DNA from 3 places in the Bradyrhizobium sp. USDA 4516 genome. Region 2 is predicted to be linked to each of the others. Evidence: riboswitches for the same ligand, from Rfam matches in the RefSeq annotation. Region 2 holds a riboswitch; each other region holds the start of a gene.

What was found. Region 2 has a riboswitch for cobalamin ahead of ACVI1L_RS11035 (TonB-dependent receptor). Riboswitches for the same ligand answer to the same signal wherever they lie in the genome.
Positions count from the first base shown of each region.
Region 1: linked by a shared signal. The riboswitch ahead of ACVI1L_RS22940 (ribonucleotide reductase N-terminal alpha domain-containing protein) and the one ahead of ACVI1L_RS11035 (TonB-dependent receptor) in region 2 are both predicted to bind cobalamin.
Region 3: linked by a shared signal. The riboswitch ahead of metE (5-methyltetrahydropteroyltriglutamate--homocysteine S-methyltransferase) and the one ahead of ACVI1L_RS11035 (TonB-dependent receptor) in region 2 are both predicted to bind cobalamin.

Region 1 covers NZ_JBSRXT010000001.1:4,946,979-4,954,754, reverse strand. The annotation lists gene ACVI1L_RS22955 (ribonucleotide-diphosphate reductase subunit beta) at 1-726, opposite strand, end outside; gene ACVI1L_RS22950 (hypothetical protein) at 756-1,484, opposite strand; partial or broken gene ACVI1L_RS22945 (IS5 family transposase) at 1,507-2,267, opposite strand; gene ACVI1L_RS22940 (ribonucleotide reductase N-terminal alpha domain-containing protein) at 2,309-3,547, opposite strand; cobalamin riboswitch at 3,644-3,859, opposite strand; gene ACVI1L_RS22935 (SPASM domain-containing protein) at 5,234-6,115, shown strand; gene ACVI1L_RS22930 (hypothetical protein) at 6,496-7,776, shown strand, end outside.
Region 2 covers NZ_JBSRXT010000001.1:2,358,189-2,365,964, reverse strand. The annotation lists gene ACVI1L_RS11045 (ABC transporter substrate-binding protein) at 1-152, opposite strand, end outside; gene ACVI1L_RS11040 (hypothetical protein) at 359-532, opposite strand; gene ACVI1L_RS11035 (TonB-dependent receptor) at 644-2,908, opposite strand; cobalamin riboswitch at 3,018-3,215, opposite strand; gene ACVI1L_RS11030 (FecCD family ABC transporter permease) at 3,328-4,371, shown strand; gene ACVI1L_RS11025 (ABC transporter ATP-binding protein) at 4,368-5,141, shown strand; gene ACVI1L_RS11020 (ABC transporter substrate-binding protein) at 5,348-6,163, shown strand; gene ACVI1L_RS11015 (IS5 family transposase) at 6,202-7,038, opposite strand; gene ACVI1L_RS11010 (MBL fold metallo-hydrolase) at 7,267-7,776, opposite strand, start outside.
Region 3 covers NZ_JBSRXT010000001.1:5,516,871-5,524,646, forward strand. The annotation lists gene ACVI1L_RS25240 (nodulate formation efficiency C protein) at 1-305, opposite strand, end outside; cobalamin riboswitch at 1,538-1,739, shown strand; gene metE (5-methyltetrahydropteroyltriglutamate--homocysteine S-methyltransferase) at 1,838-4,183, shown strand; gene ACVI1L_RS25250 (BrnA antitoxin family protein) at 5,029-5,340, opposite strand; gene hemN (oxygen-independent coproporphyrinogen III oxidase) at 5,504-6,856, opposite strand; gene ACVI1L_RS25260 (hemerythrin domain-containing protein) at 7,381-7,776, opposite strand, start outside.

The DNA of each region.
Region 1 (7,776 bases), 2.6 Mb from region 2:
GAAGTTTTCCTCCAGCTTCACCATGGTCCTGGCGACATCGATGATGTCGTCGCGAACGGAGCTCGTCACCGCGCCAGTTTCGCGGTGCCATTCGTGAAATAGCTTGATGATGCCCTCGCAGTGGAGACTCTCGTCGCGCACTGACCAGCTTACGATTTGTCCCATGCCGTTCATCTTGTTGTGCCGCGGAAAGTTAAGCAGCATGGCAAAGCTCGCGAACAAAGCCATGCCTTCAGTAAAGGCACCGAACATGGCCAGGGTGCGAGCGACGTCGGCCACAGTATGGACGCCGAATTCGTGCATGTAGTCAGCCTTGGCGCGCATCTGCGCATAGCCGCGGAATGCCTCGAACTCGGCCTTGGGCATGCCAAGCGTCTTGAGCAACAACGCATAGGCGTCAATATGGACGGTCTCCATATTGGTGAAGGCAGCCATCATCATCTGCACGGTGAGCGGCTGGAAAATCGGGATGTAGCGTTTGAGATAATTGTCACCGACCTCGATGTCCGATTGAGTGAAGAAGCGGAATATCTGGGTGAGCAGCGCGCGCTCGTTGGCAGTGACACGATCCGACGCCCAATCCTTGAGGTCGGAGCCGAGCGGAACCTCCTCGCCCATCCAATGGGTCTGCTGCTGACGCTTCCAGAACTCGTAAGCCCAGCCATAGCGATCAACGTCATAGCTTCCGGTCGAGTCCAGGAGGCCGACCCGTCCCTTGCCGATCAACGTGCGCGGATCGACAGCCGAGAGGTCAATCACTGACATGCAAGGCACTCCTCATAGTCGGTGCGCTGCGGCTGCGGTCGTTCCGCCTCGTCACGGCCGCTGATTTTGCCGGCGAACGCTGCGCGCGAGATCGACTTCGAACGGCAGTAATAGAGGCTTTTCAATCCGCGCTCCCATGCCGTCCAATGCAGCATATGGAGATCCCACTTATCGACGTCGGCCGCCAGATAGAGGTTGATCGATTGACTCTGGCAGATGAACGGCGCGCGGTCGGCGGCGAGCTCGATGATCCAGCGCTGGTCAATCTCGAAAGCGGTGCGAAAGATCGCTTTCTCGTGCTCCGAGAGGATGTCGAGATGAGCGACCGATCCCTCGTGCGCTATGATCGACTGCCATATCGCCGGGGTGTTGGCGCCCTTGGCCGTGAGTACCCTGGCGAGATGCGGATTGCGCACTGAGATGGCGCCAGACAATGTCTTATGGGTGTAAATGTTGGCCGGGACTGGCTCGATGCAAGCGCTCGTGCCGCCGCAGATAATGCTGATCGAGGCGGTCGGCGCAATTGCGATCTTATGGCTGAATCGCGCCATCACGCCGCGTTCCAGCGCATCCGGGCAAGGGCCGCGCTCGCGAGCGAGCGTCACCGACGCCGCGTCGGCATCCCGCCGGATTTTCCGGAACATGTTCAGATTGAACGACTTGGCCAGGACGCTCTCCATCGGAATGCCCTTGGCCTGAAGGAACGAGTGGAAGCCCATGACGCCTAGGACCGATCGACATTCATTGCATCCAGATCATTGCGGCAGCGAGATGGATGAAGCCGGTAAAGTTGTCAGATCGCCTGTCATAACGGGTTGCCAAGCGTCGGAAGTGTTTGAGCTGGCCAAAGCAGCGCTCGATGCGGTTGCGCTGTTTGTATGCGTCGGCGTCGTGCGGAATGATGATCCTGCGGGTGCGGTTTGACGGGATCACCGCCGTTGCGCCGATTTCCGCGATGATCGCACGCAGGGCGTTGCTGTCATAGGCCTTGTCGGCGAGCACGGCATCGCCGCTTTGGCCGTGGAGCAGTGCCGGCGCCTGGGTGATGTCATTAACTTGCCCAGCCGTGACGATGAAGCGGAGCGGACGGCCGAGCGCATCAGCCAGCATGTGGATCTTGGTGGTCAGTCCACCTCGGGAACGCCCCAGCGCCTGATCTTTGGCCCCCCTTTTCCGCTCGTCGCCTGCTGGTGGGCGCGAACGATGGTGCTGTCGATCATCAGATACTGGTTGTCGCGATCGGCGGTCAGAGCAGCGAACACGCACTCCCAGACGCCGGCATGGCACCAGCGGCTGAAGCGCTGATGCACCGTTTTCCACTTGCCGTACCGTTCCGGCAGGTCGCTCCAGTGTGCGCCCGATCGCAAAACCCACAAACATCCGTTGACGAACAGTCGATTGTCCGCAGCCGTACGTCCCGGGTCGCCAGCTTTCCCCGGCAGCAGTGGCGCAATCCTCGCCCATTGCGCCTCCGTCAGCTCATATCGTTTCGCCGCCACCATCTGCTCCGTGTCTCGAATCACGGAACTCTATGAATCAGCGATCAAACCGCTTGGGAATCCTGAATGTCGATCGGTCCTAGGCCGACGGAGCGCTCGCGTAGGGCAGCATAGCGGGCACGCCTCATGCCCTCCGGCGCCACCGTGATGAAGTGGGTGAGCACGTTGTCAAGGAAACGCATGATGTCTTCGATGAAGCCCGGCTCCTCGCTCCACCGGTCCCATGTCTCGAGATTGAGCGATGAGAGACAGCACACCGCGGTGCGCTCCTCGTCGCGATGATCGATGCCGGTCGGCAGGGTAATTTCGCTGCACAAATTGGAGGTCGAGACCTTGAGGCCGAGGTCGCGCTGGTGCTTGGGAAGGGCGCGGTTCACGGTGTCGATGAACAAGAGATAAGGCTCGCCGGTCTGCAGCCGGTTCTCGAGGATACGTTGCCACAGCTGGCGAGCGTCGATCTCGCGAACCATTTCGCTGGTCTTTGGACTGCGAAGCGCGAACGCTGTCCCGGCTCGCACGGCATGCATAAATTCGTCAGTAACGTTGATGCCGTGATGCAGGTTGAGGCTCTTACGATTGAAGTCGCCGGACGACTTCCGGATCTCAAGGAACTCCTCTATCTCGGGATGTTGGACATCGAGATAGACTGCCGCCGAGCCGCGCCGCAACGAGCCTTGACTGATCGCCAGCGTCAGGCCGTCCATGACGTGGATAAACGGGATGATGCCCGAGGTGACACCGCCCTTAACCTTCTCGCCGATCGAGCGAACATTCCCCCAGTAGGTACCGATGCCGCCGCCGTTGGAGGCAAGCCAGACGTTCTCGTTCCAGGCGCCGACAATACCTTCGAGCGAATCCGAGACCGAATTGAGGAAGCATGAAATGGGTAGACCACGCAAGCTGCCGCCATTCGAGAGCACCGGCGTCGCCGGCATGAACCACAGTCGGGACATTGCATCATATAGACGCTGAGCATGTGCGACATCGTCCGCAAACGCGCACGATACCCGCGCAAACATGTCCTGGACGCCTTCGCCCGCGAGCAGATAACGGTCGGTCAATGTCAGCTTGCCGAACGATGTCAGGAGGCTGTCGCGCGATCGATCAAGTGCAAGGTCGGACGGCTTTGGAGCTGGCGCGAGGGGACGCGGCAGCGGGGCCAGCGATGGAGGCGGCGCAACAGACCGCTGAAGCGGGGCAAGCGCTGCCTGTGCTTGCGCTGCCCGCACACTGGATGGTGTAACGAGATGACCCTGCTGATCGAAATCAAAAGACGGCGACATCGGCAACCCCGCGATGTTTGGAGCCGGGGCCACGGACGACTTGCAGGAGACAAACGTCCCTCAGTGCAAGCGCTCCACCGGGGCACCCCGCCCGAGGACGTTTGTTCTGTCGCGGCAGGTCTCCTGGCTTGCGGGTCGCTGCGGCTGTCGACCTTCCCGGCGCGTTTCTGCGCCAGTGGCCCATGATGACAACCGCTCACCGCTTACAGTTGCGGGGGCAGCCCCGGAGTAGCCGTTCGGCGCACCGGGTTCCCTCTTAGCTTCCTGTCCTACAAGATAAAGGATGGAAGAACCATGACAGATCTACATCTAGGCGTCACTTGCCGAGATTCGTCAAGTCTCGTTTGGGGTACATCAAGTCAGAAGAGGACACCGCGAAGTCAATGAATGGAGTGGCCGACGCCGAGCACCGGTATGTTCCGCTATCCATATACGTCCACCTGTGGCTGTTCAGGCAAATCAATCCAGAAATCCGGCCGACCATTCATCAGTCTATGCTGATCTGGAACGTAGATCCTACCAAAGGCTCTGAGACCGTTTTTTCCGTTCCGATGAGTATGAGCGGATCTTCAGCTCAAGATCTTCGAAGCTATCAGCGTCAACGATCCAGATGAAATCGTGTCTAAGGCGCTGGAAAGCTATCATGGACGTAGCCGACGCAGTCAGCTCCTCGACGCACGACGCTCCCCGTGCGATCTCGCTGCTCGAACGGCTGACGGCCCTGAAGAACACGAAAGCTCATCGAGCTCGCAGCGGCTAAGCCGCTGTAAGCGCGACGAAACCGGCTCCCTTCGTGAATTTACCGTCGGCGCAAGCCTTGTCTCACAATGAAGGAGCAAGTCCGCGGCGGCGCGTCCCACCGGGATCGCCTTGTCAATATCTTTCTAGCCAGTATAGCTGCTGTTCGGCGCGCATAGCAGATCGATTTGGTCGCGGCGCATCTAGGTCGCCGCCCTTCTGATCAATTCGGCACGTGCCCGGTGCATGTTTGTAGCGAACCAATTGTCTGGCCCATTCTCGCGATCTGCCGATAAAGGCTTCGCCTACTGTTCGGTGCCCAAAGAAGCCAGGTTGGTCCTACTTACTCGGCCGCGTCCATCAGGATTTCCGGATCGTCGCGCCTCTCATCGCGTCCCAGAGCAATCTTCGCAACACGCGAAAGCCTCCAGGGCCATGCTGGATCACGCCCGACGCGCTTGAATCGTACCCGACGTCATGTTGCAGGATTCGGCGCAAGCCACGACTGTTTGGCAAACAAGCTTGGCATTTCGGACGCGATCGGAACAACGTATGTCGCCTCTGGGCGGTCCCATGTCGGCGATTGACTGCGCGGTCCGGCGACACGGAGATGATGTGGTCCTCAGGATCGAGCACCTCCCGGAGCCCTATTTGCGGCTCTCCTCGACAACATCAAGAGCTGTCGAGCTGACGTGTTTCTGGAGGAAAGGAGGATGCTAGGCGCAGACATGGTGGTAGGCGGCAATCGACACCCAGAGAGAGGAGCGCCGGACTGGTCCTCCTGTACCCTGTTGTCGAAACCAGCGTGGCAAGGCACGGGCTTCATTCAAGGCATCTCGCCCAACGTCCAAACTCCGGTTGCGATCGTTTCAGGCAAGGCGCGACGCCGCGTTAGCTGCGCTCGATCTGCGGCAATTGCCTGCTCCGGCACCTGAAAGGACCAGATACATGACGGCATACCCTAGGGTCTTACAAGAGTTGCGTGTGGTTGAGCCCGGCCATCGGGTATTGGAGATAACCACGACCACCGGCTGCATCGTCAGATGTTCTTATTGCTCCCAGGACAAGTTTGCAGATCGCCAAAGGCCCGTATCCCAAGCCAAGCATCTGGGTGTTCAGGATTTCAAGCAATGTCTCTCACGCGTACCGACAGCTACTGGCATTAGTTTTTCCGGATATTCGGAACCCTGGTTGCATCCGCATTGCAGCACGATGGTTGAGCATGCTTACGCACGCGGCCACGACGTCCGGATCTTCACGACCCTTGTTGGAATGAACGGGACTGACGTTCGACGCCTGCAAATGCTCCGGTTCAAGACTTTCGTCGTGCACGTTCCCGACGACGGCACTTATATGAACAGCCGCCTCGTCGGAAAAAACTACATCAATGTCATGCGCCGACTGATTGAGGCAAACATTCCCTCGATTCAATTTGTGATCCTGGGTAAAATCCATCCTGATCTAGCCGATGTAATCCCCGCCAAAAAGCTGCAACGCTTGCGGCCGCTGAGTAGCAGGCGAGGACATATAGATCCGAAAATGATCACCCCGCGGCAGCCGATCGCCGGCACCCTGACATGCAATGGGAAACAGCAACATCGGAATGTCCTTCTTCCAAACGGCGATGTTACTTTGTGCTGCATGGATTTTGAGCGGCGTCATGTCCTTGGGAATCTTTTGCGCGACGAGTACGAAGATCTGTTCGAAGGCCGGATATTTAGCGAAATCGCCGACCGCATGAACGGTACAGATGGCTTTCTGCTTTGCAGGACGTGTGAATTTGCCAAACCGGAGCCGGAATGCTGCAGGGCCCCTGCCCGCGCGCTGTGAGGAATGGCCATACCAATGGAAGCTCGCCGCACCAGCTGGACTAGAGGGGAGGGATTATCCGGCTGAAGGAGCGATACGCTCTCCTCTCATCAATCGCGAACTCGGCCAATGGCAGACCGATCATCACGATGACAGGCCTGGGATCGTCGCGATCGCGAGCTGAGCGTTGGATCGAGGTCCTCGCATCGCATTTCAGTTCGAACCTCAGTTGAAGGATTTGTCATCCTGCGCTCTCCTTTTCGCGACGCGAACACACAGCATCGCCTTGGGTGCCGCCCTGGTTCGCTATCATTCTCTGTCTTGCTTGGGGGCTACGTCAGGTTTTGGACAGCCACCGCTAGTACCGAGGCGCCGAGACCGATGCAAGCGGAGACGCGACCATGAACCAATTTGACAATATCAACCCTGCCGATAATCGTCCCGCTGCGTCCGAGACAACCGTGGAACAACGGCAACCGCAGCTAGCCTACTTTGAGCAGCAGCTGGCAGATGTGCAACAGCTGGGGCCTATATATGCTCACAGTCAGCTTTACGATGTCACTCAGGAAGACGATCGCCTGATCCAGGCAGCGTCTGGTGCGGCTCTCGAGCGAGGACCACCGCCTGGGCCGACAACCATCAGTATTTACGATCGCCGCCTTCGCAAGTTGGCTGAGGCGCTGAAGAAGGATGGCAAATCAATAGCGGCCCTCGATGATGATACGCTGCTCGATTGCGCCAAGAAGCTGCTGCCAAACGATAAGATTATCGCCCCAGCATTGTTGATTGTCAGCCGCTACCGCAAGCCTGGCGCCACCCTTCGGATCACGACACATTACCGTCCATCGAACGAAGACGAACGCCTCATTAGGAAGGCCGCCGAGGCAGGCTTCGGTCGAGGGATCGACGCGAAAACGGCCGGAAATTACGCAAGCTGCCTCCGGAAGTTGGCGTCAGCTCTCCGCCCCCTGTCCATTGCCAGGCTCAGTGCCGACAAGTTGCGCGGTCACGCCGATACTTTGTTCCCGAAAGACAAGAAACTCCTCTACGCTTTGAACAGACTCCGCGACTATCGCGCGGGCGTCAGGCAGGACAATTTGGAAGGACAAGGAGGTGGCTCGCATCCGCCAACTCAGCCGGCCGCGCGTTCGTCCATGCTGACTGTCGAGGACCAGCTTTTGGAGAATGCTGCGGATCAGGGCGTATTGCTGGCTGGCAATCTCAATGCTCCGGAGGTTTGGGGTGAAATGGATTTGGCCGCTCATTCTCCCCTACAAAGTGTCGCGCAGGATGTGCTTTTCGACAACGCGGCGCGGAGCGGAGAGCTTGCGGTCTCCGGCTTCGATGCACCGTTACTTTGGCAGGGAATGCGCGCCCCCGCTTTCTCGTCCGTACAGAGTTTTGCTCAGGAAGAGCTTTTCGATGCTACGGATCGCGAGAACCTGCTGGCAGCCGCGCCGTACGATCAATCGGCGCTTTGGCGAACGATGAGCTCAGCCTCCCGTTCGGACCTGCAAAGTGCCGACCAGGCGGAGCTTTTCCATGGCATTGATCGAGATGATTTGCTGCCAGGGATGACTTTCGATACACCGGAACTGGCGTCGCGGGTGAATCCGGTCGTCCCTTCGCCCGTGCAAAGCGCAGCCCAGGACGAGCTTTTCGAAGCGGCCCTGGAGGGCTTC
Region 2 (7,776 bases):
CTCAGAAGGTTTTTCTTGATGGAGTCGAACAGCGGCGACGGGCTGCCGTTGACGAGGATTCCTACTTTCCTGGGGGCCTGTTGCGCATCGGACGGGTCGCACATCGACGCGATCATGCAGAAGACCGTGAGCACCGCCTTCGCAAACCTCATGGCACCGCCCCCAGCAAGGACCCAGCGTCCATGCGAAGCCTAGCATCCAGGGGGTGGGCAACCAATCCGGAAGGGTGGTCCGGCCGATGACCTCGCTGCGACCTAATGTCTGCTTGGCGACGACGAGCCGGGCTCGGTAGCTCGCGAGCTACGAGGCCGCCGCGCGCGACTGCGCGCAGGATCTGTGGATCGATATTCGCCGGGCCTCACAACGGCTCGTCATCATTGCCGTAGCGGTCGAGCTTCGGCGTGGCGATGTCGCCGTCCTCGTAGTACTCGTCGTCCTGTAGCGCTGCGGGTGGCGGAGGTTTCTTCGACTTTTCGTCGGCCTTGTCTTTGGTCTTCGTGCCGCCCTTGGTCTGCTTCCCGGCCTTGGCCATGCGTTTCCCCTGCGCGGGTCAAATCAGCTGCCGGAACTCTACCCCAGTTTCGGTGCGTTTGTAATGTTCGGAGACGGTGCGCGGGGCAGACCCGCCCCACCGGTTCACGCTCTAAAACGTCGCGCCGGCCTTTACCATGTAGGTGCGGCCGGGCAGCGGATAGGCCGAGAAGCGGCCTTCGGTGAACGTGCTCGCGATGGCGTAATCGTAATAGAGCGCGTTGAACAGGTTGTTCACGCTCAGTGACCAGAAGAAGCGGTCAACTTGCCCGCTCAGCTTGATATCGGCGGTGGCGTTGCCGGGAATCCGGCTCTGGGTGTTGGCCTGATCGTTGTCCATGATGCGCGAACTCCAGGACCGCACCGTGGCGTCGAACACCAGATAGTTCTGCCAGATATTCCAGGTGACGCCGAGATTGCCGGTGTAGCGCGACACCAGCGGCACGTCGTTGCCGGCCCAGATGCCTTCGCGGAACACCGCGCGGGTGATCGCCATGCCGCCGCGCAGGGTCACCGTATCGCTGAACTTGAGCGAGGCACTGGTTTCCGAGCCATAGCGGCGGGTGGGGTCGAGGTTGGTGTTGAAGAACAGCACCGGGTTGAAATGGATCTCGTTCTCGAGATCCATCAGATAGACGCTGGTCTGGACCTGGAAGCGGTTGGTCCTGACGCGAAAGCCGCCCTCGACATCCTGCGAGGTCTGGGTCTTGAGCTGGAAATTCTGCGGGATCGGGGCGAAGGTCAGCGGGTCGAATGACGGACCCGACGCGACGCGTTCGTCGACATCAGGCGTGCGGAATGCGCGTGCCGCGCGGCCGAACACCGAGAAGGTGTCGGTCAGGCGATGCTCGATGCCGACATGCAGCGCGTATTGCGTCTCGTTGCTGTCGAGCGGTGCCGCCTGGGTGTCGAATGCGAATGGCGCATTCGGGTCGTAGCGATCGCGCGCCGAGATGCTGGTGTTCTGCACGCGCGCGCCGTAGGCGAAGTCGGTCGTCGGCAGCACGCCGATCGTGTGCTGCCAGTAGCCGGCCACGCTCTGCTGCTCGATATTGTAGATGTGGAACGGGTCGACGCCCTGATAGGCGCCGCGCGCCTCGCGGAAGCTCGAATCGTAATAGTCGATGCCGGTCAGGATCGTCGACGGCACGCCCAGCATCACATTCTTGACGCTGAGCCGCGGCGTCAGCGACCAGGTCTGCAGCGCGGCGTCATTGTAGGTCGAGGCGAAGCTGATGGTCGGCACCGTGCCGAAGAAGCCGCTCTGCGTCTCGCGCTGCCGCCAGCCGCCGTCGACGATGAGGTCGACGCCGTTCATCAGCGTCTTGGTGAAGCCGGCGGTGACGCTGGCGGTCTGCTGGTTGGCATAGTCGAAGGGCGTCGCGGCGCCGCGGCGATCGGTGAGCAGCTCGTTCACGCCGATCGACGGATCGACCAGCCGTCCGCCGGGTAGGCCGAGCTTCTGGTCGCTGCCGGTGACGGTCAGGAAGGCGGTGAGATCAGGCGTCGTGTAGTTGATGTTGCCGACGGCGTTGCGCTGGTCGAGCGCATTGTTGACGCGGTAGCCGTCCGACTTGATGCCGTTGCCGTAGAACGAGGTGGACCACGGGCCGGAATTGAGCGCCGCGGAGACCGCGGCCATGCGGGTGTTGAACGAGCCAACTCCGGCCTCGGCCCGCATCGTCGTCGGCGGGCCGCCGACGCCGGTCTTGGTGATGATGTTGACGACGCCGCCCACCGCGTTGTCGCCGTAGAGCACCGCGCCGCTGTTGCCGCGCGTGATCTCGATGCGCTCGATCGAATCGAGCGGAATCGTGGTGAGGTCGAAGCCGGCCTTGTCGACGTCGTTGAGGCGGCGGCCGTTGAGCAGGAAAAGGGTATTGTCGGTCGCGAATGCGCCGAAGCCGCGCAGGTCGACCGACGTCTTGGCGCCGTTCGGTCCGCCATAGGGCGTTTGCAGCTGCACGCCCGGCACCTGCGCGAGGATCTCGGGCAACGACTGCACCGGCGAATGCGCGATGTCGTCGGCGGTGATCACGGCCGAGGAGGAGCCGACAATGCCGGCGAACTGGCGGCCGCCGGTGCCGCCCGTTCCGGTGGCCACGCCGGTCCCTGTCGTGCCCGATCCGGCTCCGCTGCCTGTATTGTTGCCTTGCGAGGTGCCCGGCGCCGGGCGTCGCGGCGCCGGCGCTTCGTCAGCGGCCGGCCTGGCGCGCGTGACGTTCTGGTCGCCCGGCTTGGTGACTTCGATCGCCGGCAGCTGATCGGGAGCGGGTGCCTCCTGCGCCCGCGCTGCGGAGACAAGGATCGCCGGCGCGATCATCGTCGACGCGAGCAGAAGCGCGCGGCGCCGCCGATGGAAAGGGAAGGAGAACATAAGCAAGGCCTCGGCAACGTCAGTGGCACGTCACCGCGAACCAGTCTCACCATCGTGCTCACAGCATCAGGTGAAGCTCATGCCTGTACTCCCCGACCGGCAGCATCGCGTGTGACCACGGCTGACGGCAGGTCTCCTGGCTCGCGGGTCGTTACCCTTCGTCGCCTTCCCAGGACCGAGATTCCCAGTGGCCTGTGACGAAGGATTCACCGCATACAGTTGCGGGGGCAGCCGCGGCGTTGGGGAAGTTTCCCCGTACCGCATTCCCTTTTCATCTCATGAAAGAACCGTCATGTTCATCTAGGGTTCGGCCGGGTAGCAAAGTCAATCCGGCGGAAGTCGGGCGGCGGCCGCGCGGCCACGGTTTTTGTCGAGTGTCGCTTGTCTGCCACGGCGATCGCTGTAAGAGCATGGATCCGATGAGCGTGCAGGATTTTGCCTTGGCGGCCGAGGTCGCGGCGCGGCGCCGGTGGGGCGCCACGGCGGCGCTGCTCGCGCTCGTGGTCCTGTTGTGTGTGCTCTCGCTCGGCATCGGGCCGGTGCGGCTGTCGCCGCTCGCGGTGGTCGAGGCGCTGTTCGGCGGCAGCAGCGATGTGGCGCAGGTGATCGTGCGCGAGATCCGCCTGCCGCGCACCATCCTGGCATTTGCGATCGGCGGCATTCTCGGGCTGTCCGGTGCGGCGCTGCAAGGGCTGCTGCGCAATCCGCTGGCCTCGCCGTCGCTGTTCGGCGCGCCGCAATCGGCGGCGTTCGGCGCGGTGCTGGTGATCGCGCTGGGCCTCGCCGATGTGCGCTCCTACGCGCTGCCGGTGGTGGCGATCATCGCCGCGTTCGGCTCGGTGTTCGCGCTGCTTGCGATCGCCGGCCGCAATGCCGGGCTGTTGATCCTGATCCTCGCTGGGCTCGCGATCTCGAGCTTTGCGGGAGCCGCGACCGCACTGGTGATGAATCTCTCGAGCAATCCGTTTGTGGTGCTGGAGATCGCGTTCTGGCTGCTCGGCTCGCTGGAGGACCGCAGCTTCCAGCACGTGGCGCTGGCGCTGCCCTTCATCGTCGCGGGCGCCGCCATCCTGCTCAGCCAGGCGAGCGCCTTCCGCGCGCTGACGCTTGGCGAGGAGGCGGCGCAGAGCCTCGGCGTCGACGTCGGGCGGTTGCGGCTCTTCGTGATCACGGGCGTGGCGCTTGGCGTCGGCGGCGCGGTCGCAGTCACCGGCACGATCGGTTTCATCGGCCTCGTCGCGCCGCATCTGATGCGTCCCGTGATCGGTCACGATCCGGCGCGGCTCTTGGTGCCCAGTGCGCTCACCGGCTCGGCGTTGCTGCTCGCGGCCGACATCGCGGTGCGCATCATCCCCTCGACCTCCGACATCAAGGTCGGCGTGCTGACCTCGATCATCGGCGTGCCGTTCTTCCTCTATCTGATCATGCGCGAACGCCGCGCGCTCGGCGGAGGCGTGGCATGACGCTGCTCTCCGCCGCCGCTCTCAATGCCTCGCTCGGCAGCCGCAAGGTGCTGCACGATGTCTCGCTGTCGTTGCCATCGGGCCATCTGGTCGCGCTGGTCGGGCCGAACGGCGCCGGCAAGACCACGCTGCTGCGCGCACTCTCCGGGCTGATTCCGTCGGGCGGCGAGATCCGGATCGGCGGCGATCCGCTGGCGTCGCTGCCGCTGCGCGAGCGTGCGAAACGTTTTGCCTACCTGCCGCAGGGGCACATGGTGCACTGGCCGCTGCCGGCGCGCGACATCGTCGCGCTCGGCCGCTATCCGCACGGCGCGACCGATCCGGCGCGGCTGTCGCAGACGGATATGGAGGCGGTGCTGCGCGCCATGCAGGCGGTTGACGTCACCGAATTCAGCGATCGCCGCGTCACCGAACTCTCCGGCGGCGAGCGCAGCCGCGTCGCACTGGCACGGGTGCTCGCGGTGGAGGCGCCGGTGATTCTCGCCGACGAGCCGACCGCCTCGCTCGATCCGCGCCACCAGATCGACGTGATGCAGAAGCTGCGCAATGTCGCCGACAGCGGCGTGCTGGTGATCGTGGTGACGCATGACCTGGGACTTGCCGCGCGCTTCGCCGATCACGTGCTGGTGCTGTCGGAAGGGCGGCTGGCCGCGCAGGGCGCGCCCGTCGAGGCATTGTCGGAGAGCGTCCTCGCCAGCGTGTTCCGCATCAGCGCCTATCGCGCCGAATTTCAGCGCGAAGCCGTCATCGTGCCGTGGGCGGACGTGTGATGTGGCCACGGCCTCACCACGAGCTCAGTTCACCTCTCCCGCTTGTGGGGGAGGTCGCTGCGCTCGAAGAGCGCAGCGGGTGGGGGCTCTCTCCACTCAAAGAGCGTTCATTGCGGTACGACCCCCACCCCGACCCTCCCCCGCAAGCGGGAGAGGGGGCACTGTCTTCGCGCGGACGCTATCTTGCGTCGTCTTGCTTTGCCCTGATGCTTTCACTCCTCGTGTGGCTCATGTCAGCCGGTGCCGCGTTCGCCGCTGGACCACGCATCGTCTCGATGAATGTCTGCAGCGACCAACTCGTGCTGTCGCTGGCCGACCCGGACCAGATCATCGGCCTCAGCCGCTTCTCGCGCGATGCCTGGCAATCCTGGGCCGCGGAGAAGGCGCGAAACTTTCCGCGCCTGTCCGGCGAGGCCGAGGACGTGCTGCTGCTCAAGCCCGACCTCGTCGTGGTCAGCCTGTTCGACAAGCGCGCGACCCGCGATCTGTTGAAGGCCCACGGGCTGCACCTCGTCGAATTCACCGTGCCGCGCACGCTGGACGAGGTGAAGGACCAGATTCGCGCGATGGGCGATGTGGTGCAGCATCCCGATCGCGCGGAGGCCGAGATCGCGCGCCTCGATGCGACGATCGCGCATGCGCGGGCGGCGGCAAGCGCGCATCATTACCGCGTGCTGCCGCTGGAGCGGCGCGGCTTTGTCTCGGGCGACCATAGCCTGGTCAGCTCGCTGCTGGCGGCAGCCGGCCTCGCCAACGCCGCCGGCGAACTTGGCGTCGGCGCAGGCGGGTTTGCTTCGCTGGAGGCGATCGTAAAACTCCGGCCGGATTTCATCCTGGTGTCGGAAGCCGGCGACCGCGCCGAGGATGACGGTCGCGCCTTCCTGCTGCATCCGGCGCTGGAGCGCTTCTATCCGCAAAGCAAGCGCATCGTGCTGCCGGAGCGGCTCACGGTGTGCGGCGGCGTGATGCTGGCGGATGCGCTGGATCGCCTGACGGAAGAGTTGCAGCGAGTGACGCAGTGACCTTCCAAACCCGTCATCCTGAGAGTCTGACTCATAAATCACCCAACCTTAGCTGCAGCCGCGAGTCTGCGGGTCAGGAGCCTGATGTGTGCAATCAGCAGCCAGGCAGCTTCGGTTGCCACCGTCGCCTCGAAGTCCTTGGCGAGGCGGCGGCATCTGCCGAACCAAGCGAATGTGCGTTCAACCACCCACCGCCTCGGCAGAAGCTGGAAGCCTTTGACGCCTTGAGGCCGCTCGACGATCTCGACAGTCCATGGACCGCAGTCTGAGAGCGCGTCGAGGAGTTGATTTCCGCGGTAGATCCGGTCGGCAAAGACGTGGCGCAGCCGGGGGAAGTTCATCCGCACGTTCTTCAGCAGCGGTACGGCGCCATGGCAGTCCTGAACGTTGGCCGGATGAACATGAACCCCAAGGAGGAGGCCATTGGTATCCGTCACGATATGCCGCTTGCGGCCGTAGATGCGCTTGCCTGCATCGTAGCCGCGCGGTCCGCCAGCTTGCGTGGTTGGCGCACTTTGACTGTCGATCACGGCTGCCGTCGGCTTCGGTGTCCGTCCAAGCTTTTTTCGCGCCCGTCGGACAAGCACGCTGACAATCCTCTGCCACCGGCCTGTATCCCGCCATCTATAAAAATAGCCCTGCACCGTCGAATAGGGCGGGAACTCCTGCGGCAACGCCCGCCACTGGCAGCCGGTCGAAACGATATAGAGGATCGCTTCGATCACACGACGCAGCTCCGTCTTACGCGGCCGGCCGCGCCGGTTCGCTCGCGGCAACAGGCGTCTGATCACCGCCCACTCCGCATCGGTCATATCGCTTGCATAACGCAGATCGTCCCGCCGATATTGCTCCCGAGTGATCTTGGTCCAGGGCATCGTGCTCTCCCTCGAATCTTTGCAAATCCGATGGAATCACACCCCACTGAGATCACTCACCCATTTTTCAGTCAGGCTCTGAGGAGCGGCGAAGCCGCGTCTCGAAGGATGCACGGCCCGGATACTTCCAGGAGTTCGCGGAAGGAGTGTGGCCGTCGCCCTTCGAGGCTCGCTTCGCTCGCACCTCAGACGGTGAGATATTTGCGAGCGGGCTAAAGGGTTATGAGACTATCCCATCACCACCGGCCCGCCGGCCTTCTTCCACGCATCGATGCCGCCATCGATATGCGCGGTGTTGGCCAGTCCCGCCTTCTTCGCGGCGGCCACCGCCATCGCCGAGCGCTCGCCGAAGGCGCAGAAGAACACGACGCGGCGGCCGGTTGCGGCGGCGACCTCGCGCAGCATGCCGCCGGGCTGCAGGGTGGCGCAAATCCCCGGATAGGGCGCGTGCAGCGCGCCCGCGAGCGTGCCGTGCTTGGCCCGCTCGCCGCTCTCGCGCAAATCGACCAGAAGGATATCGGGGCGGCCGAGACTCGCGATGGCGTCGCGCGCGCTGAGGGAGAGGCCTTCCTTGGCGAGTTCGTCCTGGTGCAGGCCGACATGCATGTTGGCGGGCACCACGACGTCCATCAGCTTCGGGTTCGGCAAATTGAGGTTGTTCATCAGCTCGACATAGTCGTCGATCGATTTGACCTGCAGCCGCGGATTGTAGCGCTTCTCCTCGCCGATGGTGGAGAC
Region 3 (7,776 bases), 3.2 Mb from region 2:
CAGGTAATAACGTAATGCTCGTCTGATCTGTTATCCTGATGCCTGGTCCAGGAAAGGTAAACATACTCGGTGTGGTCGATGCCTTCGGCGATTCCCCAGTTTCGAGGGACGAATTGCGCCACTTTCGAAACTTTGGAGACAATGTGCTCGATTGTCTCACCGTCTTGCGTTCGCCAGTTTGACTTGACTCGTTCGACGAGCGCGCTTTCGCCGGCTCGCGCCGCGTTGCCCGTCGCAACCAGCCCAGCAAGGAAAATCAGCGATTGACAGAGACAGAGCAAGCCTCTTGCAGACATTCTCTTCATAACGGCCGAACCATCGGTTTTTCATCCACACGTCAAAGCGGGCAGCCTTCAATGCTATCCTCGATTGGAAGAAGTTAGCGGCAACGTGACACGGGCGCCTGCCGATGTCCCGCGCGAGCAGGCGCTGTCCCCTCGATGTCACGCGCCGCTAACTTCAGTGGGCCAGCCACAACCTCAATTTGCTGTGCTGGACCTGCCCAAGAGGAGAAGCCTGGGCACCCTTGAGCTTGCATCCTTCGTGCCAGGAAATAGCCGGCAAATCGCGCCGGATTTGTGCAGTATTTGTCCGCTTTCCGACCTGCATTCGTTTCTATGTTTCCATTCCGCCGATCCGCGTAGGCCGGTTCAGCTTTTGTCGCACAGATCTTCGAGGCGCAGGCGAAGGCCGCTGCCGATTTACGGATGAGAAATCGGGAGGCACCTTTGAAAGCTGTTGGACCGTCCGGTCCGGTGTGCTCACCCGAACGCCCTGCGATCTCTATCAGCCGATCTCTATCGGCTCGTAATTGACGATAAGCAAAAGTCGCTCGTCACCGCCGGGCGCGCGGAATCGTTCGGAAGCGCGTCGTCAGGCAGGCAAATGATATGGCGCGCGCGTTTCTGCCTACGCGCACGATGGTTCGATCTTGTCAATCGTCCAGCGGCCTCGGCTACGCATTCATGGTCGGATGAGCCGCTGTTTCCAGTCGCGGCGGCCGGCAAGCGAGAAACGATCAAGTCGCGCTAATTTCCTCTCGCGTTGCTCAACATTCTCGAGAGCATCTGTCTGTCGGGTTGATTCATGAACGCTTTCACCAATCACCCGAATAGGCCGACCGCAAAGACGGTGACAGCAAAGACGCCGACCGCGCTCCAAACAGCCATTTTCTTCATTGCGGGCCTCCCAGCGTTCGTTGAGGCGATTCGATGTGCGTGCCCGGGTATTATCGGCATCGGAGGCCGCAAGTCGCCTACCAGTATTGGTTGGCTCGTAGATCAACATGCGCGCCGGGTATGCTGATGAAGCTTGTGCAGCTGTTTTGCCCCTGGCGGCGGTTCTTGGCTGTCGAGAGGCAGGACGCCGGCACGCTGGAAGCGCCGCGACTTGCGCCTTCGACAATTCTTTCGGCACATATATTGGAGAGAGCTTCCAGTCGTGGTCAACTTTCGACGTTAAATGGCCATTTGAGTCACCGATGGCAGCATTGACGTGAGAGAGTCATCTGAGAGGTTGACGGAAGAGGTCTGTTGCCGATAATCCAAATCGTAGAGGTTCTCCGGTCCTGCTGGATCCGGAGCTAAGAGGGAAGCCGGTGAACAGGCCGGCGCTGCCCCCGCAACTGTAAGCGGCGAGCCGCTGTCCAACAAAGTCACTGAAGCCGGTGCGGCTTCGGGAAGGCCGGACAGCGGCGATGACCCGCGAGCCAGGAGACCTGCCTCGACCAATATACGTCCACGGGCGGGGTGTCCCGGTGGTGCGCCAAGCAGCCGCCGCTCGGGCGATCCTGCTTGCGTCCGCCATGGCCTTTGCCCCCAACTACGGGGTTAGCGCTATGTCTCTTCTCTCCCTTCCGGTTGCTACGCTTGGAACGCCTCGGATCGGTCCGAGGCGCGAGCTCAAACGCGCGCTCGAAAGTTACTGGGCCGGCGCAATCAGCGAACAGCAATTGCTCGAGGACGCAGCTGGCCTGCGTGCTGCGAACTGGGCCCGCCAAAGATCCCTCGGTGTCACCGTCATTCCGTCCAACGATTTCTCGTTGTACGACCAGGTGCTCGACACCTCCGTCATGGTTGGTGCCATCCCGGAAATGTACGCCTCGAAAACCGGACCGGTTTCGCTCAAGACGTACTTCGAGATGGCCCGCGGTTCACAGTGGGACCGCCAGACTTCGAGTTGCAGCCACGGATCGGGCGGATATGGCGCGCCCGCACAGGAAATGACCAAGTGGTTCGACACCAACTACCACTACATGGTCCCTGAATTTCATCGGGGACAGACGTTCCGCCTGTCCTCTCGCAAGCCTGTCGAGGAGTACGAGGAAGCCAAGGCCCTTGGGTTCCAGACCCGCCCTGTCCTGATCGGGCCGGTCACATTCTTGAAGCTTGGCAAGAGTGCGGATCCTGCGTTCCGGCCCCTGTCGCTCCTGGATGACCTGATACCGGTCTATGTCGAGGTTCTGCAGGAACTGGCCAAACGGGGAGCAGACTGGGTTCAATGCGACGAGCCCTGCCTGGCCCTTGATCTGGATGAGGATTCGCGAAAATCTTTGCTGCACGCCTATGACCGGCTCACCACGGAGGCCCCGGACGTCAAGATCATGGTCGCCAGCTATTTTGGCGATCTCGGCGACAATCTGGATACGGCGTTGAACATGCCCGTTGCCGGACTGCATGCGGATCTAGTTCGCGCGCCGAAGCTGTTGGAGCGGATTATAGCTGCCCGCCGACGCGATCTCATCATGTCGCTTGGTGTCATCGACGGACGAAATGTGTGGCGGTCGGATCTGTCGGTACTCCGCCAGCAGCTGGAGCCCGCCGTTGCGAAGCTAGACAGGCACCGTGTCCAGATCGCTCCATCCTGCTCGCTGCTTCATGTGCCGGTCGATGTTGAACTCGAGATCGGGCTCGCTTCCGATGTCAAGAGCTGGCTTGCTTTCTCGGTTCAGAAGATGCGTGAGCTTGCGATCCTGGCGCAAGCGCTCGCAGGTGACCAGAACGTTGCGGAAGCTGTTGCGGAATCGCAACGTGCCGCGACCGCCCGCCGAACTTCGCCGAAGATTCGTGATGCCAATCTCGCTGTGCGGATGAAAGCTATCGACCAAACCATGCGCCGGCGCGCCAGCCCATTTGTCCGTCGTGCCGAGATCCAACGCAAGCGCTTCGCACTACCGGCTTTTCCTACCACGACGATCGGATCGTTCCCGCAGACTATAGAGGTCCGTAATGCCCGTGCGGCACACGCGCGAGGCGCGATCAGCGACGAGCAATATGACAAATTCCTCAAGGAGGAGACTGCGCGCGCTATACGCTGGCAAGAGGACATCGGTCTGGACGTCCTCGTACATGGCGAGTTTGAGCGCAATGATATGGTGCAGTACTTCGGCGAGCAACTCGCCGGCTTCGCATTTACCAGGAATGGTTGGGTGCAATCCTATGGCTCGCGCTGTGTCAGGCCACCGATCCTATTCGGAGATGTTTTGCGGCCAAAGCCGATCACCGTCGACTGGTGGCGCTACGCGCAGTCACTGACCGGCAAGCCGGTGAAGGCAATGTTGACCGGACCGGTAACGATCTTGAACTGGTCGTTTGTTCGCGATGATATTCCAAGAGGCGAGGTCTGCCGCCAGATTGCGCTCGCGATCCGAGACGAAGTGCGCGATCTCGAGACAGCCGGGGCGACCATGATTCAGATCGACGAAGCTGCACTCCGCGAAGGATTACCCTTGCGTCGATCGGAGTGGGCGGCCTATCTTGAGTGGGCCGGGGATAGCTTCCGCATCTGCTCATCGGGCGTTGCTGATCGAACGCAGATTCATACGCATATGTGCTACTCGGAGTTCAATGACATCATCGATGCGATTGCTGCAATGGACGCGGATGTCATCTCGATCGAAACGTCGCGCTCGAAGATGGAGCTGCTCGACGCGTTCAGGAACTACAAATATCCCAATCAAATCGGGCCGGGCGTATATGACATCCACTCTCCCCGCATTCCCGAGGCAGGGGAAATGAAGGAGCTGATCGCATTGGCTCGGCAGCGGTTGCAGGATTCGCAGCTCTGGGTAAATCCGGACTGTGGTCTGAAGACGCGCAAATGGGAGGAGGTTCGCCCGGCGCTGGTCAACATGGTCGCCGCCGCCCGCGAACTGCGCGCAGCATCTGATCGGCCAAGCCACTGATCCTGCACTTGGCTCTCTCTCTCTCTCCTTGCGGAAGCTGATCCGCTTCTATTCACCTGCGCTCTCGATCGTCTGGACGGAGCTTTGGATGAGCATAAAAAAGCCCGGCCGCGTTAGCAGACCGGGCGAAAGTCAAGTCTGAGAGGAAGCGACGCTGACGCATCGCCGACTTCCATCGGAGGAGGGAGGACAGCCGATGGTCCGATCGCCGGCGAGGACATTCGCCGTAAATCTGAAACCAAGCTAAAGCACGGCTCAGTGTAGCTCAATTATGCCGGGGTATGCGCCCGGTGTAATCGAGTATCGGAAAACTACACCAAGGTTTGTCGCTGATGAGCACTTTCACAAGGTTTATCGACTAGAGCAATGAGGGTGGTGACGCCCAACGGTCGAATCTCGGCCGAACCTATGTGCAATCGGCGGCGCTTTGAGGCCGCTCGATCAGCCGTGACTATACGGGAAGATGCGAAGGAACCGTTGAGCACAGCCAGTACAAGTTGGTTGTTATTGACTCGAGCACTGCTCGGGTCGGCGGTGTCTGGTTCCACTCAATAGCCGAGTTTCGGCTCGAGGCTCTGTTTGGGTTCGAGGAGCGGATCGACGCTGGCGTAACACAAGCGTGAAAGTGGCGGGATGCCAATCGGGCCGGCTTCTCAGTCGTGACATCGGTTCCGGCCCGAGGCATAAGCCGGCTCACCGTGTCGGGTTCGGGAAGTGACCTGTTCGACGCATCGCAAGCGATTCAGAGCGTATGCTGAGTAAAGCGTTGTGCGGGATGGTACCCTGTGAACGCATTCTTGACTGTCGCAGTCCATATATCCTGCGGCTCGGCCAAGCATTGCGCATCACGCGCGCTTCGTCGGTTTCGTCTTTTGCTGCATGTAGGACCGCAGCACGGCGTTGATGCGCCGTTGATAGCCTTCGCCTTCGCTCTTGAAGAAGTCGAGCACGTCCACGTCGACGCGAATGGAAATAGCCTTCTTCTTTGCGACCAGCACCGCATCGGACCAATCAATATCCTTGAAGTCCTGCCAATCGGTATCGTTCTCCATAGTGGTCTCGATCTCTGCGTCGGTGAGCGCGTCGATACGAGCCCAGTCAGACTTGCCACTTCGGCGATCGCCCCATCTTCTCCTTATGGTTCTCTCTTTCTTCATTCTTCCTCGCGCGAGCTGCTGAAGTGTCCGAACCCTAGTCCTGCGCCGAGTCGAGCCCACGGACACCACCCGATCTACGATCCTCTGTCGGCGTGTTGTACATACATTCGTCAAGACCGAAGTGCGGGATTGTTAGACAGGCGAACCCGCCTGTCCTCGAGGATCAGACCGCCAGACTGTGCGTAGCCCCGCACCGAGGAAGGTGAGCGTCGAACGCCGAGGCGACGCTCCGGACGAGGAACTCGGCGCCATCGACTAGTGAAAGCCGGCCATTGTCAACCACGACGACGCCATCTGCGATAAGGCCGTCGAGTCTGGGCCGATCGACAACGGCCGACTCCGGATCCCTGCCGTGACGGCGAGACGTCTCGGACAGATCGATTGTCATGTCGCACATAATCCGCTCGATGATCTCCGCCCGGTAGCGATCATCATCAGTCAGTAAATAGCCCTTCGCCGTCGCGAGCCGATCCTCGGTGATGCGGGCGAGGTAATCCCTGGTCGAGACGGCATTCGCCACGAACCCCTGTTGCAGGCGGCCGATGGCGCTGGCACCGAGACCAATAAGGGCGTCCGCGCAATCGTCAGTGTACCCCTGGAAATTGCGCCGCAACCTGCCGTGCTTCGCGGCCACAGCGAGATTGTCGTGCGGCAGGGCGAAGTGATCGATGCCGACCCGTACGTATCCAGCGTCAACCAAAGTGTGAGCTACCATTTCCGATTGGAGATAGCGCTCGACGCTGTCGGGCAGAGTGGATTCGTCAATCTTGCGTTGATGCTTCTTGAAGGTCGGAACGTGCGCGTAACCAAAGGCCGAAAACCGGTCCGGATACAATTCGAGGCATTTGCCGACGGTATCCAGGCACGAATCGACCGTCTGCCCGGGCAGCCCATACAACAGGTCGAAATTGATCCGGCAAATGCCGGCGTGGCGTAACCGCTCGACCGAAACTGCGGTCTGTTCGAAGCTTTGCGGGCGGTTGATGGCCTGCTGGACGACCGGGTCGAAGCTCTGCACGCCAAGGCTTGCCCGGTTGACCCCGCTATAGCCCAGGGCTTCGGCCATCGGATTGCTCAACATGCGGGGATCGATCTCCACGGCGATCTCGGCATCAGGCAAAAGGGCGAACGAATAACGCAACGAGCCGACCAAATCGGCGAATGCTTCAGGTGTCAGGATCGTCGGCGTGCCACCGCCGAAGTGGATATGAGAGATTGGCTGTCGTTGGCCAACGGCTTCTGCAACGAGGTAGGCTTCAGTGCGCAATCCAGCCGTATAGATCGCGATCGGATCGTCGCGTTTCGTGACAGATGTGTGGCAGCCGCAGTACCAGCACATGCTTCGACAAAATGGCACGTGCACGTAGATCGAGGCGGAGTGCTGGCCCCCCAAAGACTTGAGCCAAGCTTTATAGTCGAGCTCGCGAACTGACGCTGAGAAATGAGGGGCCGTCGGATAGCTGGTGTAGCGCGGCAGTCGGTGCTGCCCGTAGGATTGTGCCAATTCCGGTCGCATTCGGATGCCTTTCTCGCTCTCCGGCCCGATTATCGGACGGGCGCTGAGGAAGCTTTGCGCTGTCTCAAATATCGCAGCTGCTGATGGGGGGCGGCTTGACGTAATTGGTAGGTCATGCCGGCGGCGCATACATCGTGCTTGGGGTCGCGATTAAGCGGTCACACGTCTGGAATGAGCATCCTTGGCGATGCGCCCTCCTATAGCTCGTCATGATTCAATCGCGCCAGCGTTGGACGAAACGAAAGCATCGGTCGGCGGACATGAGAGGTGCACCGTTTTGCGCGATATCAATGCGGCGTGGCCAAGCCTGTTGTGATCCTTGCCGTCGATCACGTTTGAACCAGACCCGTGGAGGTTCGGCCATGGCTCTTTCACCGGCAGTCGAAGCAAGCGATCATCGGGCGCAGAAGCATTCTGGCTGTGCGCAGCCTGATAGCCGGCGAGGCACCCTTGCGATCTTCATTTGGCGATCTTCATTCGCCTGGATGAGGATGATGTCCATCGTCCTCCTGAAATGGCAGCGATCAATTTGGGCCATCCGTCTCGGTGCCGTGTCGCGGGTTGCCGCCCATTGCGGACGAAAATACGAGTGAGCTCCGTTCGGCTTCAGCTTCTTGTTCCAATTGTAGAATATGCGCTCTCAGCGCATCGGAAGCCGCTTCAGCTGTCTCGCTGAATAGCGGATCTCCGTGATCGGTGAGGGCGCAAGCGACTTCGGCCCAATCCTGAGCCGATAAAGCCTCAAGCGCGGCGGGGAAGAAGTCTCGTTCTTCCCACATCATGTGGTGCCGCTCGCGTACTATAAAGTCGCGCACGATGTTGCCGACGTCTTGCCGAAGGACTTCACGATCTGCCAGGACACCATCAATGGCGCGAGCGAAGTGGTGCAAGCGGTCGATGACTTCCTGATGCTCATGCGC